3 regions of the Endozoicomonas sp. ALB032 genome follow, and region 2 is predicted to be linked to each of the others. Evidence: predicted binding sites of a transcription regulator. Region 2 holds the regulator's gene; each other region holds the start of a gene.
The links. Region 2 encodes PhoB, which activates phosphate uptake and scavenging genes when phosphate is short. Its sites were predicted from a motif close to TGTCATANNNNTGTCANA; they were not measured.
Positions count from the first base shown of each region.

Region 1: the regulator PhoB is predicted to act here: its motif matches at 2,158-2,175, upstream of phnW (2-aminoethylphosphonate--pyruvate transaminase).
Region 3: the regulator PhoB is predicted to act here: its motif matches at 1,669-1,686, upstream of pstS (phosphate ABC transporter substrate-binding protein PstS).

Region 1 covers NZ_JBLYNW010000001.1:2,630,869-2,636,070, forward strand. The annotation lists gene ACO6VG_RS09620 (TIGR03364 family FAD-dependent oxidoreductase) at 1-586, opposite strand, end outside; gene ACO6VG_RS09625 (phosphonatase-like hydrolase) at 603-1,271, opposite strand; gene phnR (phosphonate utilization transcriptional regulator PhnR) at 1,371-2,096, opposite strand; gene phnW (2-aminoethylphosphonate--pyruvate transaminase) at 2,381-3,523, shown strand; gene ACO6VG_RS09640 (ATP-binding protein) at 3,639-4,313, opposite strand; gene ACO6VG_RS09645 (TnsA endonuclease N-terminal domain-containing protein) at 4,458-5,126, shown strand; gene ACO6VG_RS09650 (Mu transposase C-terminal domain-containing protein) at 5,113-5,202, shown strand, end outside.
Region 2 covers NZ_JBLYNW010000001.1:2,172,533-2,177,734, forward strand. The annotation lists gene ACO6VG_RS07725 (TetR/AcrR family transcriptional regulator) at 1-280, opposite strand, end outside; gene ACO6VG_RS07730 (chorismate--pyruvate lyase family protein) at 970-1,620, shown strand; gene ubiA (4-hydroxybenzoate octaprenyltransferase) at 1,835-2,722, shown strand; gene phoB (phosphate regulon transcriptional regulator PhoB) at 3,052-3,741, shown strand; gene phoR (phosphate regulon sensor histidine kinase PhoR) at 3,786-5,105, shown strand.
Region 3 covers NZ_JBLYNW010000001.1:68,895-74,096, forward strand. The annotation lists gene ACO6VG_RS00215 (RING finger protein) at 1-171, opposite strand, end outside; gene ACO6VG_RS00220 (transposase) at 530-1,513, opposite strand; gene pstS (phosphate ABC transporter substrate-binding protein PstS) at 1,830-2,879, shown strand; gene pstC (phosphate ABC transporter permease subunit PstC) at 2,961-3,887, shown strand; gene pstA (phosphate ABC transporter permease PstA) at 3,887-4,729, shown strand; gene pstB (phosphate ABC transporter ATP-binding protein PstB) at 4,822-5,202, shown strand, end outside.

The sequences.
Region 1 (5,202 bases), 460 kb from region 2:
TCGCTTTTGAAGCCCGGTATTGCTCACCAGCTGAATCCATACTGATGACTTCATCCTGCCCGGTTTCCATGCTGATGATTTGGGTGTTGGGTCGGTATTCAACGGTGTATTCCTGCTGAATAAACTCAATGATGCGGTAAATCAGTTGCAGGGGGTTAACACTGAATTCCTCCGGGAAGTACAAGGCACCTTTTGCATAACTTTTCTTGACGGCAGGATTGGCACGTATAACCTCGTCAATACTTAGCAGTGATGAAGGGTAGCCCGTTTGCTGATTTCGTTGGTGTAGCTCTTGCAACATGGCCAACTCCTGGTCATCGGAGGCTATATACCAGCTGCCATTTCTTCGGGCTGAAATATCAAACTGATCTTGCAGGGTCTGATAAATGCTCAGAGAGTCCAGGGCGGTCGGCAGCAGGTCTGCTGTCATGCCGGATGGAACAACCATGCCAAAGTTTCTGACGGTGGCCTGTACCGGTTGACTGTCTTTTTCAACCAGCAGTACCTTATACCCCCGCTTCGCAGCAGCGAAGGCGTGAAAAGTGCCAAGAATACCTGCACCGACAACCATTAAATCGTATTTCAAAGGTGTCTCCCTGTGTTCAAATGTGCTTAAGGATATCGGCCAGGCTGTCGAGCACCAGCGTTGGAGCGGCTGTTGCCAGTTGCTCCCGGGTCTGGGCGCCTGTAGTCACGCCAACCGTGATACCGCAGTGGGCGTTTTTTCCTTCCTCGATGTCAATGGCTGAATCTCCGGCTTTAAGTACCTGTGAACTGTCGTGAATACCGGTTTTCTCCATGGCCAGCTCAATCATGTCCGGTGCTGGTCTGCCGTTTGTTACATCATCCGCAGTGATCAGGGTGTCGAATTCGACCCCGGGCAGCCAGTTCATCTTTTTCAGCAGGCCTGTTGCTACCTGGTGGCTATAGCCGGTGTTGAGTGCGACTTTGATGCCTCTTGCCCGCAGCTCTTTCAAAAGTTCGGGGACGCCGTCAAAAGAGGTGACTGCCAGTTCTTCATAGGCCCGTGTCAGTTGTTTTTTAAAGGACTGGAAGATTTGTTCCGAGTCCGAGTGGTCAAAGCCTTTGGACGACAGGGTATCTTTTATGGCCTGATGCTTCTCTTTGCCTGCGCCATGCTCAAGGACTTCGTCCAGAGTGAAATCGTAGCCTGCGTCGACAAGACTCTTCTGAACGGTTTTGTAAACGACGTTGTCTTCATTGACCGTAGTACCAGCCATATCAAAAACCGCGAGTTGAATTTTGTTCATTGTGACCTCTTCTCATTTTTCAGATTCGGAAATTAAAGGGTTTGGACGTTCAGTAAGAAAATGGCTCATACCATTGGCACCAGCAGGTATTAATGACTCTCAAGTCATGGGGCTCACAGTGGTGTCAGCGGCTATAACCACCGCATCCTGCCGCCAATACTCAAAGTCACAGTCAATCAAGACATTCGATTGATCGTAGTTTGTTCGCTCAACCAACAAACCGGAACTGCCCGTGGTGACCTTGAGGTGCAAAGAAGCCTCGGCATTCAGGCCTACCGGGTACAACCTGAAACTGACCCGGGCATACTGGCGGTTATAATGCTCCTGATAGATATCGGAGAGTGATCGAGACAGATCATGCTTGAGCAGATCCGGGAAGTAGGCAGGGTTCATGTAATTTTCAACGTAGAGGACATTTCGCCCATCCACTGAACGAAGGCGTTGCAGCCGATACACAGGGGTCAGAGCTGGGATCTGAAGTAGCTTTTGAACCCTGGGCGGTGCTGGTACCCGTTCAGCATGGATCATCCGGGTACCGGGTACTCTGCCCTGGCGGGTAACGATGGTATGAAAGTTAGCATTCACCGTAGGGTCATAGGTCACTCTTTGCGGAGAAACAAACCAGCCTCTGCGATCTTCGCGATAGACCAGTCCGTCGGCTTCCAGTGATGACAATGACTCTCTGAGAGTAATGCGGGTGGTACCGAATTTTTCACTCAGCAATCGCTCCGAGGGTAGCTTGCTTCCCGGTTTTAATGCCCCGCTTTCTATCTGCTCGTTCAGGGCCGTGCGAATGATTTGATACTGATTTTTTCCCTGTCCCATAAATACTATTCTCTAAGGGTCAATGGATTTTCAACTGGTATAGACCATACTAAACGGCTTTTATGACAATTAAATGATCGCTTTTATGACAATTAACTATTTGCTTGACTGACGTTGGGGGGAGCTCTTTTAGCTGTTGTTTCCAGACTGGTATGAATGTGAAATTTTTATGAAGAGTGGTCGCTGGGTATTTACAGAAAAAAGTGTCTCCATCATGATTTTGTACCAATTGGTATATACCAGACGATTGAAATTTCTGTTTCTACAGGTGTCTCATTAAAGTCATGTCTACAAAAGAAGTGCCCACTGTGAAAGAAAAGAGCCTGGAAAATCCTTATCTTCTGTTGACTCCGGGACCCCTCTCAACCTCTGCCAGTGTCCGAGAAGCGATGCTGCGTGACTGGTGTACCTGGGACGATGATTACAACCTTGGCGTGGTTGAAGAGATCCGCAGTCAGCTGATTAAACTGGCCTCGGATACTGATGACTACACCGCCGTTCTCATGCAGGGTAGTGGTACTGCTTCGGTAGAAGCAACCGTCGGGTCGGTTATCTCTGATGAAGGGAAATTACTGGTCATTAACAATGGGGCTTACGGTGCCCGTATTGCCCGGATTGCCGAGTATCTGAATATTCCCCACAGTGTTCTGAATTGTGGTGAGATTAATCCGCCGACGCCGGGGGAAATTGATCAGGTACTCTCTGAAGATAAAGCCATCACTCATGTCGCCATTGTTCATTGTGAAACCACAACAGGCATGCTGAACCCTGTTGAAGCAGTCGCACAGGTGGTGAAGAAACACGACTGTATTCTGATTGTTGATGCCATGAGCAGCTTCGGCGGTGTGCCGATTGACCTTGCCGGGCTGGGTATTGATTTTCTGATCAGCTCTGCCAACAAGTGTATTCAGGGCGTACCCGGTTTTGGCTTTGTTATAGCTCGTCGTACTCTTTTGTCCCAATGCAAAGGCCTGGCCCGCTCTCTGTCTCTGGACCTCTATGATCAGTGGCAATGCATGGAAAAGAATCACGGTAAGTGGCGTTTTACTTCCCCCACCCACACCGTAAGGGCTTTCCATCAAGCCCTGGCAGAGTTGATTGAAGAGGGGGGCATTGCTGCCCGTCACAAGCGCTACGCCAGCAATCAGCGTTTGCTCGTCCAGGGTATGAGTGAGCTGGGCTTCCGGTGCCTGTTAGACACTGAACTGCACTCTCCGTTTATAACTTCATTTTACTCCCCCGAGCACCCCGATTATGAATTCCTCCGCTTTTATGAGCAGCTGAAAGGGAAAGGTTTCGTCATTTATCCCGGTAAAGTCTCTGATGCTGACTGTTTCAGAATTGGCAATATCGGGGAAGTGTATCCGGAAGACATCAGCCGATTGATTAAAGCCGTTTCCGAAAGCATGTACTGGCAGGAACAGTAATACTGTCAGGGTGTGAACCTGAAAGTAAGCGCTGACTGATAGATGATCTGCCTGAGCCGCTGAGCTGATAGCCAGAGATTGAAAAAACAGCTTCATAACAAAGAGAGGTTATCGGTTAACCTGGTTCACGATCCAGCTTTCTGTAATGCACCGCTTCAGCAAGATGCTTCTGTTGAATGTCTTTGTCCTCATCAATATCCGCCAGAGTTCGGGCCACTCTCAGTATTCGGTGTACGGCTCTGGCTGAGTAACCCAGTTTGTCACACAGCCGGGTCATAAAATCCTGTTCTTGCTTATTCAGTGAACAGTATTCATCCATCTCGCTGGCAGACAATCGGGCGTTGGGTTTCCCCTGCCTGTGCTGCTGGATAGACCTTGCCTGAATCACCTGTTGACGTATTTTTTCAGTTGACAGGTTTTCATCTTCGGGCGGGTTTTCAAAAAGTCGCTCCGTTTTCTGACTGGAAACCTCTATCTGTAAATCAATGCGATCCAGTAAAGGACCTGACAGTTTTCGTTTATAACGTCTGACCTGCTCGGCAGAACACTGGCAGGCTTTCTGTGGGTCTCCAAGATATCCGCAGGGGCAGGGGTTCATGGCGGCAATCAACTGAAAGCCGGCAGGGAAGCTGGCCTGACCTTTGGCTCGGGAAATAACCACTTCCCGGGTTTCCAGGGGCTCTCTCAGTACTTCCAGGGCTACCTTTTGAAACTCCGGCAGTTCATCCAGGAACAGGACACCATTATGCGCAAAGGAAATCTCTCCTGGTCGGGGCTGGCTGCCTGACATTTACACTTATTACTGATAGCGTAAAGACCATAAGTTCGGGGCTTGAGCAGTTTTTCCTACATCGGAAATTGAGAGCATCTATACCTATAACTGATACTAAATTGCTTTTTATACCCATAAGAAAGAACAATTGTAGGACGTGATATGCCCGTCAGAACGATCCCCAAGAATTATAGAAATGTCACTGGCCGTGTCTCTCTCAGAACCTCCGATGGTGTTTCCGCAGGCTTTGAGTCCTCTTTGGAAAGAGATCTTCTGATTTGTCTCGATATGATGCCTGATGTTGTTGAAATCGAAGAACAGCCAGTCGTAGTTCCTTATGCCCTTGAAGGCAAGGCACACACGTATACGCCTGATGTTTTGTTCAAGTACCGGTCCGGTGTGACCGTCTTGGCTGAGGTCAAATATCGGGAGGATCTCTTTGCCAACTGGAGCGAAATTAAGCCCAAAATAAAAGCAGCCAGAAAATATGCTAAGGACAGAGGTTGGGAGTTTAAGATACTAACAGAGAAAGAAATTCAGACGGTCTGGCTCGATAACTGCCGTTTTCTGCGGCGATACAGTATTGAAGACTGTATGCCTGCTATGGTGGAACATACTAAAGCAGCCATTGAATCCATGAGGCATACGACGGTTTCCGGCTTATTGAATTATCTGAGCGCAGACCGCTGGCGGCAGGCTGAATACCAGACTGTTGTCTGGGCGCTTCTGTCTGAGGGAGGTATCAGTGCCGACCTGACCTCACCTTTAAACCTCAAATCCGAATTATGGCCTGGAGAACGAGAAGCGGAGAGACAGCATGAAGAGTTTTGAGTTCAAGCCCAACATGCGTGTCCGCCGTGAGAGTGACGGTCAGGAGTTTGAGTTGATTGTTCCCATAGATATGGTC
Region 2 (5,202 bases):
CAAGTGACTCTGCAGGGTCATCTTTCGGATGAAAGCTGTTCAGTTTGTCATTCCAGAGATACAAAATATTGTTAAGAACTTCGTCATAAATTTCCTGCTTGTTACTGAAGTAATACAAGACAGTCGGTTTTGGTAAATCGGCCAGGTCAGCTATACGCTGGATTGTGGCTCCCCCGAATCCATGCCGGGCAAACTCCTGTTCGGCAGCTTTCAAAATCAGCCGAACTCTCTCGGTTCTTATACGACCGGTCTTTTGGGGCGTACGTTTTACGACAGCCATGCGCGGATCCTGATTTATAGTTTTCGATCATCCCTTGGGGATGATTTATACCATTGGCAGGAAGCATAGAAAAGAATTCGGTCGTGTCCATTAAAGTCAGGCAGAAAGAAATTGAGGAAACCGTGACACTCCCCGCCTTGGAGGGTGTCGCAAAAACTCTGGTTGCCATGCTTTTAGGCCCTGTGGGTTCCAGCGTGGGAACGAGTTGTTGGAGTTTTGCGACACCCTCAATCGGGCGGAGGGAGATATAAGTCGGGAAGGTCGGGCCGCGTAGGTCGGGCCGCGTAGGTCGGGCCGCGCTGGTGAAGAGCCTTATGCTTGCGTGTTTGTGCATAGTTGGCTAAATTCACTGTCGGTCTGTCTCTATGCAGAAACTCACGATGATGAAAACCAAGCACTGTTAACAAAAAATTAAGGCAGAGCCAACTGCCCAACCGCCCTTGAAGAACCAGATGAACCCATACCTGAGTGACCCGTTAAGGCAGCGGCAAATCAAACAAAAGACCAATAAATAACCGAGGGGCACCCGGTTGCTGCTGATGGAGGCTTCTGCGTAAGTCCGGTCGTTATAGGCTGGCTGTAGCTTATGAAGTCAGAAGCCTCGCCTGACAAGGCGGGGAGTGTCAAGGTGAGCTGCCTTGTTTCCTCCCGGGGCAGTTCTGGAAAATTGGATTTGTGCAGCAGGAGTGATGGTGCCTTTTATTGATTTTTCAGGCTTATCCTGGAAGCCGAGACATTATTTGAAACAGCAGATTCCAGAGCCCTGGAGAGACTGGCTGCTGGACAGAGGTTCCCTGACTCAGCGTTTGAAACATGAGTTTGACGGCGACTTCAGGGTTCAGGTTATTCGTCACGGGACCTTTATGCCGACCTGTTCGGAGCTAAAGTTTCTCAATAACTATGAACAGTCAAAGGCTACGTCCACGTCTGGTGAGTTGGCAGGATCATTCGAAAACAGACATTGCAGCAAAATGGCTTCTATCAGGGAGGTTCTGCTGATCTGTGGTGGCCGACCCAGAGTGTTTGCACGAAGTGTATTGCCTCACAGCAGTCTTATTGGCACGAACAGAGAGCTGCTGCAACTGGGCACTAAGCCCCTGGGGGAGTTTTTATTTAATCATCCCGGTATGCGTCGGGGACCATTTGAGGTAGCGGAACTGCCGGCTCGTCAGTTTAATCCTCATCTGGTTGAAAAATACTCTGATGAAACAGCCTGGGGAAGGCGGTCGTTATTTTATTTGCACGAAAAGTCTATATCTGTTTGTGAAATCTTTTTGCCGGACCTGTCTGAACAGACAGAGAAGCACTCCAGAGTCATGTCGAAGCATCCTGAACCCTGAAGCTCTACAAGAATGATTGTTTGTCGAAGCACTTACCTCGTGAAATATAGAGATTTCCGCAGTCGGTCTGGTCATGGCCTGATTGAGAACCTGGCCTGACCTGATAAACTGGCGATGCGGGTCATGATTCAGGGCGATGAGCAATAAGAATCTCAGCGATGATAATAAAGATGCAGATAAGCAGCTAAATATTATGATGCAATTCAGAAAACCAATGGCGGTATTGGCAGGCACTGAAGTAGTTCTGCAACGATTTCCCCGTTTAAAAGATTTCTTACGGCTGGCCCGGCTGGACCGGCCTATTGGTATTTATCTGTTGTTCTGGCCTACTATGTGGGCACTCTGGGTGGCGGCAGAAGGTGTACCGAGTCTGAAGAATCTGGTGATTTTTTCGGTCGGCGTGGTTTTGATGCGCAGTGCAGGCTGCGTTATTAATGACTTTGCTGACAGGAAAGTGGACGGCCATGTTAAGAGAACACAGCATCGACCGCTGGTAACGGGTAAAATTCAGGAAAAAGAAGCGCTGATCTATTTCTCCGGTATGGTACTTTTGTCTTTCATTCTTGTACTCTTTACCAATACTCTTACCGTCCAGCTCTCTTTTGCCGGATTATTGCTGGCCTCGGCTTACCCTTTTGCCAAAAGACACACTCATCTGCCTCAGGTGGTTTTGGGGGCTGCTTTTGGCTGGTCGATACCCATGGCTTTTGCGGCTCAGAGTGGCTCGTTGGGAAACATCGTCTGGCTGATGTTTCTGGCCAATCTCTTCTGGACAGTGGCTTACGATACTCAATACGCCATGGTGGATCGTGACGATGATCTGAAAGTAGGTATCAAGTCCACAGCCATTCTATTTGGCGAGATGGATAACCTGATTGTTGGTTGCCTGCAGGTACTTACCCTGATGACACTGGCCATGGCAGGCCATCAACTGGAGTTAGGTGCTCTCTATTATCTCTCATTGTTGGCTGTCGCAGCCCTTTTCGTTTACCAGCAATGGTTAACCCGTCGTCGTGAGCGTGAAGCCTGCTTCAGGGCGTTTCTTAGTAACCACTGGGCCGGAGCCATTGTATTTGCAGGTTTCGTGTTGAGTTATCTTTGATCTTCAATCCGGCTTAGAGCCCGGTAAGTATTGCTACTTATGGTGGCTGTGGGGATAAATGGCGAAAAGCCTTACCCTGTAAACCCTGAGGGATCTTTTTATTTTTAAGCTGCAATATCAGCCTTTAGTGTGTCATCTGCCTGTAACATTTCAAAGGTGTAATGTCCGGTGTATAGTGCGGTTGATCAAAGTAGTGAGAAGCAGCCTGAGCGATAGGAAAGGTGCTGTCCTGAGACACTACCATCCTGATATAGCCCTAATGAGCTTCAGCTGATAGATGCCAGAACGTCACCGCCGAAATCGAATCGACAGATAACAGGTAGAGATTAATGCCAGGAAAGACCATTCTGATCGTAGATGACGAAGCACCGATTCGCGAAATGGTGACCGTTGCTCTGGAAATGGCAGGGTATGACTGTCTTGAGGCAGCAGATGCCAGAGAAGCGCACTCTCTGATTGTGGATAACAAACCCGATCTGATCTTGCTGGACTGGATGTTACCAGATGTCTCTGGAATTGAACTGGCCCGTCGTCTGAAGCGCAATGAGCTGACCTCTGAAATACCCATTGTTATGTTGACGGCCAAAGGTGAAGAAGACCACAAAATCCAGGGACTTGAAACCGGTGCCGATGACTACATCACCAAGCCTTTTTCTCCCCGCGAGCTGGCTGCTCGTTTAAAAGCGGTTCTCCGTCGTACAGGCGGATTTGATAACCAGTCTCCCATTGTCATCAAGGGATTGGAGCTGGACCCTGTCAGCCACAGAGTCTCTATTGATGGCTCACCTGCTGAAATAGGACCTACCGAGTACCGTTTGCTGCAGTTTTTCCTGACGCACCAGGAGCGTGCCTATACCCGTGGGCAGTTACTGGATCAGGTCTGGGGTGGCAACGTTTATGTGGAAGAGCGAACCGTTGATGTACACATTCGACGCTTGCGTAAGGCCTTAGGTGATAACTACGAAGCCTTTGTGCAAACGGTTCGTGGTACTGGATATCGTTTCTCAACGAGGGTGTAAACCTTTTATGCTCAGTGCTCAGCAGTTATCTGGCCGGGAGTAATATGACAACAATTTCAAAAACCCATTTGCTGAGCCGCATGATCGCCTACGTGATTGTCGGGTTTTCCCTGGGCTGGTTGTTTGGAGAGCCTTTTTTAGGACTCTGTGTGGTCATGGGAGGTTATTTTGTCTGGAGCTTCCGTCAGCTTTTCAAGCTGCTGGACTGGCTGAATGACCCCAAGGCCAGGAGCAAAGAGCCTCCTGAGAGTAAAGGGTTCTGGGGGCAAATTTTTGATGGTATCTATCGATTGCAAAAACAGCACAGTCGTTCCCGGCAAAAGCTGGCCGGAGTGATTGAACGTGTTCAGGAATCAACTGCTGCGCTGAACGACGGTGTTGTAATGATAGATAATCAGAGCAACCTGGAATGGTGGAATCCCGCCGCTGGAACTTTGATAGGGCTTAAGACGCCTGACGATCAGGGGCAGTTGATTACCAATCTGCTACGTGATCCAAGGTTTGTCGACTACTTTGAGCAGGGTGGTTATCAAAAAGCTCTTGAGATCCCCTCGCCAATCAACCCTGATCATCAACTGCAATTTAATATAACGGTTTATGGCAAAGGCAATCGTCTCATGACCGTTAGAGATGTCACGCGCTTGAATCAGCTGGAAGTCATGAGAAAAGACTTTGTTGCCAATGTCTCCCATGAACTGAGAACACCACTGACGGTTGTGTCTGGATACATCGAAACCATGCTGGACAGTCTGGGCCCGGATTCAGGTCTGCCCCCTGTTTGGGAAAAAGCACTGAACAGGATGCAGGAGCAGTCGCTGAGAATGCAGAATCTGGTGGCAGACCTGCTGTTGCTGTCCAAACTGGAGTCGGCTGAAGCTCAGGCAGACGAGAATGGGGTTCATGTTAAAACCCTGCTCAGCAGTATCGTTGAAGACGGATGTGCGCTCAGTGGTGAAAGCCAGCATCAGATTTCTCTGGATTGTCCTGAAGATGTCTTTTTGGCAGGCAGCAGTAATGAGTTGCGCAGTGCCTTCTCGAATCTGGTCTTTAATGCCGTGCGCTATACACCCGAGGGTGGCAAAATACTTGTGCGCTGGTGGCAGGACGGGGAAGGCGGACATATGATGGTAGAAGACAATGGTGTCGGTATTGATCCAATGCATATTCCGAGGTTGACTGAGCGCTTTTACCGGATTGATAAAAGTCGTAGCCAGAATACCGGGGGAACGGGGCTTGGCCTGGCTATCGTCAAGCACGTCATGCTGAGACACGGAGGCAAACTCACGATCAGCAGTCACCCAGGAAAAGGCAGCCGCTTTATTTGCCACTTTCCGGAAAAATGCCTTGAGTTGGAACACTCATGAAAGCAGAAAAGGGCCGGTGGCACCTTTTCTGCTTTTAGGACTACCATCAAAAAATGAATAATCTTTTCATGGTTTCATCATTCGCGAACAGTCTGTT
Region 3 (5,202 bases), 2.1 Mb from region 2:
TATGTCGGGTTGATCTCTGCAGTTTTGTTGCTCTTTTGAAAGGGGTTTCCAGTTTTTCATTTGATAGTTACGAAATTTTTCAAGACGATAGGTGTCGTTTGCAAGCCCCTGCTGATAAAAAAACAAAAACATTGAAAACAAAAGTGTCTTTAAGACACATGTTATAGCCATACTTTCACCTGTATTCGTTAAAAAAGCTACATTGCTATCAGTGAGCCTTATGTGAGCTTCCTTAGCACATATATTTATAGGCTATGAAGACCCATAGAAAAAGCAGGTCTGGATGTTGCCATTGAGGCCAGCCACAGAAAAAAATAAGACACCCATAAAAATAAAAACAAGACCTTCAAAAACTGTATTCCCAAAAAGGATCAGAAAATCTATCTTCAAGTAGCGTATCATTGAGCCACACATCGCCATCCAACGAACAGAGGCTGTTCAAGCCATAATTCAGACAATGCAAATTCATTCCGACATGAGTCGAAGAGAGATAAAGAGAGGGTCTTTGACGTCTTAACTGACTTCTACGCTAACCTATCATATACAAACGACTACAGACATTTAAACCTCGAAGCCACTTCTGTCCGGCTTCAAGTGCATAAGCCTTCATCGCCTCCAGACGGCCAACTGCCCGATAAAAACGATTATTCCATTGCATGGTTTTCAGCCACTCATCCGGATCAATTTCCAGTCTTTCAAGAATACGAGGGATATGCGACGGGATGGAACCTTTCTTATCTGTCCTGACAATGCGGCCACTCCAGTCAACCAGTTCCAGATAGTCGTGAAGAAGGTAGGGAAGGGCAACGTCCGTTTCCTGTCCCTGCAAACAGAAAGGTTTCAGGGTCAGCGGCTGTTTTTTAGTCTCAGAATGTGTAACCTGCTCCACCCGTTCCTGAATCGACGTGTAGTTCGACTCTTCCGGTATTTCTGCCTTTCCAGCCCGAATCGGATTCAAGTCAACGTAGGTCATGCAGGTCAGTAACGCTGCTTCGTCCAGCAATGCCTGGCTTTTAAAGCGACCTTCCCAGAAGCGTCCTTTACACTCGTCTTCTTTATTAGCCTCACGAGCAAGATGTTCATTCAGGCAGCGCATAAACCAGCTGATATCCGCTAAACGACGCCGGTATTCCTCAGCATATTCATCAATACGGGCCAATTCAGCGCTGCCCAGTTTGTCAGCGGCCAGATGCCTTTGCACCAGAAGTGGACCTCTGAACAAGGTCGTCCAACGATGCAGCACTTCATTCCGTGACCAGCTCCTGGCAGATGACTGATTGATGTGCAAAACCACATGATAATGATTCGACATGACAGCGTAAGCGCAAACTTCGATAGCAAAGACTGAAACCAGTTCCTGAAGTTTATCCACCACCCATTGGCGGCGATGCTCGTAATTCTTGCCAGTCAGGTGGTTCTCTCCACAGAGGTAAGCCTGACGAACACATCTTGCCATGCAGTGGTAATAAGGCGTTGAGCCGGGGTCAATCAGAGTATTGCGGGCCTGAGCCATGAACTCACCTGTCTGGGTAAAAAATCAGTGATGGGTGAAAAAGTAGACCAGGTGGATGGGGAAGCAAATTTATGGGTGTCTTTTTTTTCTGCCAAAAAGACAGGAGAGACACCCTGGAGTCAAAAACTGTCATTTTCATAAAATCCAAACAAACCTGTAACATTACTGAAATATTCACCCCCTATCCTTGCACCCATCAAATTTTGAGGTAACAGAAAAATATTTTGCACAACCCACTGACAGATTAAGGCACGGCAAAAGATTTTTCTTTGTAAACGCAAGTACACTCCAAGCGAGTTTCTCGGGGAGAATAGAAGTGAAGTTTCTGAAGTCTATTGTAATGTCCTCCATGTTGGCTGCAGCGTCCTTCTCTGCATCTGCCAAGACAGAAGTTATCAACGGTGCGGGAGCCAGTTTCCCACATCCGATCTATGCCAAATGGGCTGAGGAATACCAGAAAGAAACCGGTATTCGCATCAACTACCAGGCCATCGGTTCCGGCGGTGGTATCCGTCAGATCACTGCCAAAACCGTCGACTTTGGCGCCAGCGACGCACCTCTGAATGAAGAGCGACTGGATAAAGAAGAGATGATCCAGTTCCCAATGGTGATGGGCGCTATTGTTCCAGTGATCAACGTACCTGGCATTGAGTCCGGTGCTCTGAAGCTGACCGGTGAAGTCCTGGCAGACATCTACCTGGGTAAAATAAAGAAGTGGAATGACGAGCGCATCACTGCTCTGAACCCGGATCTTGAGATTCCTGCCCAGGCTATCTATGTCGTCCATCGTTCCGATGGTTCCGGTACCACCTACAACTTCACCGATTACCTGAGCCAGATCAGCTCGGAGTGGAGTGAGAATATCGGCAGAAACACCGACATCACCTGGCCAAAAGCAGCTACCACTATCGGTGGTAACGGTAACGCTGGTGTCGCCAACTTCGTGGGCCGTACCCGTGGTGCTATCGGTTATGTAGAATATGCCTTTGCAAAACAAAACGACCTGACCTACACCCAGCTGGCCAGTGCTGATGGCAAGTTCCTGAAGCCAAGCATGGAAACCTTCCAGGCTGCCGCTGCCAATGCCGACTGGGAGAATGCTCCGGGCTTCGAATTGCTGCTGAACAACCAGCCTGGTGCTGACTCCTGGCCTATGACAGCAGCGACCTTCATCCTGATGCATAAAGATCAGGCTGACGCCGAGAAAGCTGAGCAAATCATCGACTTCTTCGAGTGGAGCTACGAGAAAGGCGGCGAACTTGCAGAAGGTCTGGACTACATCCCAATGCCGGAAAGCGTAGTTAACATGGTAGAGAATGTCTGGAAAGAAGACTTGACTAGCAACGGACAAACCATTATCAAGTAACCGGTTATTCTAGCCTTTCTTAAACAGGAAACGAACGACAGCTGATCAGCATAGCGCTGGTCAGCTGTCTTGTTGTAGCTTATGCTTTTAACTGCGATGCCCAGCGCTATAAAGGGTGACTCAATCTTCTACAGACTGAGCTTCACCAGCGCCATTCTGATTTTTCTGGTGTTGATCGGGATTATCCTTTCCCTGATCGACGGCGGTTGGCTGGCTCTCTCCGAGTTTGGCCCCGGCTTTGTATTTCGTAATGTCTGGGACCCGGTAAACAGTGAGTTTGGTGCCGCATCTGCTATTTATGGCACCCTGGTTTCTTCGCTTATCGCCATTATTATTGCCATTCCTGTCGGTCTGGGCACGGCGATCTTCCTGGCCGAGCTGGCCCCCGACTGGATCAGTCGCCCCGTGAGCATGGCCATTGAGCTGCTGGCCGCTGTACCCAGTATTATTTACGGTATGTGGGGTCTTTTTGTCTTCGCACCCTGGTTCTCAGAAGGCTTCCAATTCTGGGCACTGGAAAACCTGGTTGGCCTGCCTCTGATTGGCCACTGGTTTGACGGTCCCCCCATCGGTATAGGTCTACTAACGGCGGGCATCATTCTGTCGTTCATGATTTTGCCCATTATTACGGCTTTAACTCGTGACGCCCTGAAAACCATTCCCAATGTGGTCAGAGAAGCAGCATACGGTGTTGGCGCTACGCCCTATGAAGTCATTACCCGAGTGCTGCTGCCAAGTATCAAGAATGCCGCAGTGGGTGCCGGAATCCTCGGCCTGGGTCGTGCCCTGGGAGAAACCATGGCAGTTGCCTTTGTAATAGGCGGCGCCAACCGTATAGAGACTTCACTGTTCATGCCTGCGAGCTCTATTTCTTCTACGATTGCGCAGCAGTTCAACGAAGCGACTAATGAGATGCACATCTCGGCTCTGATCAGTCTGGGCCTGGTACTGTTTGTACTCACCTTTATTGTGATGGGTACTGCCCGTCTGCTGTTGAGGAAGCGATAATGCCAGTCAGGAAACTCAAGAACTACGCTTTCATCGGCTTCTGTACCTTCTGTGCACTGTTTGGCCTGGTGGTTCTGGCCAGCGTACTATACAGCCTGGTCGGAAAAGGTATTTCCGGCATGGGTCTGCATGTCTTCACCGAACTCACTCCCGGACCCGGTAGCCACGGTGGCCTGAAAAACGCCATTGTTGGCAGTTTGATTCTGACCGCTCTTGGTATTCTGATCGCCGCACCTCTGGGTGTATTGGCTGGTACCTGGCTGTCTGAATCCGACAAGAGTTCAAAAATTGCTGAAGCACTGCGCTTTCTCAACGGTATGTTGATGAGCGCACCTTCTATTCTGGTCGGCCTGTTTGTCTACAAGGTTGTGGTGGTCACCACCGGCTCCTTTTCTGGTTGGGCAGGTGCCATTGCACTGGCTATTCTGGCACTGCCCATTATCGTCAGCACCACAGAAGAAATGCTGCGCCTGGTTCCCACCACCTTGAAAGAAGCAGGTAGCGGACTGGGCGCTCCGCGCTGGCGAGTCATTACCCAGCTGTGCTATCGGGCAGCCGGCCCCGGTATTATGACCGGTATTCTGTTGTCTGTAGCGCGGATTACCGGTGAAACAGCCCCCCTGTTGTTTACCGCCCTCAACAGTAACTTCATGAGCACCGATCTGGACAAGCCTATGGCTAACCTGCCGGTGACCATTTATCAGTATGCTATGAGCCCTTTTGAATCCTGGAATCAACTGGCCTGGGCCGGCGCACTGCTGATAACCGTATTTATTCTGATTATCAATATTCTGTCCACTGCTTTACCGCGTTGGATCAAAGCTCGAAAGGCAGCCAAATGAACATGAACATTGCTACTGCTCCTGCGGCTACAGAAAGCCTGAGTCAAATCAAGACAGAATCCGGTCTGGCCGATGATATTCTGCAACCCAGAATGGAAGTAAAAGACCTCAGTTTCTTTTACAGCAAAGGTTCTGAACCAGCCCTGAAGAACATCAACATGCCGATTTACAACAACAAGGTAACGGCTCTGATTGGTCCTTCCGGCTGTGGTAAATCCACCCTGCTGCGCACCATGAATCGCATCTTCGACCTGTATGGCAGTCAGTCGGCTGAAGGTGAGATTCTGCTGGATAACGAAAATATCCTGCAACGTGGTGTGGATCTGAATGAATTGCGCTCCAAAGTCGGTATGGTTTTCCAGAAGCCTACGCCTTTCCCTATGTCCATTTACGACAACATCACCTTCGGTCTGAAGATGAAAGGTGGACTGAGCAAGCCGGAAATGGCTATTCGTGCCAGAAAGGCCCTGAAG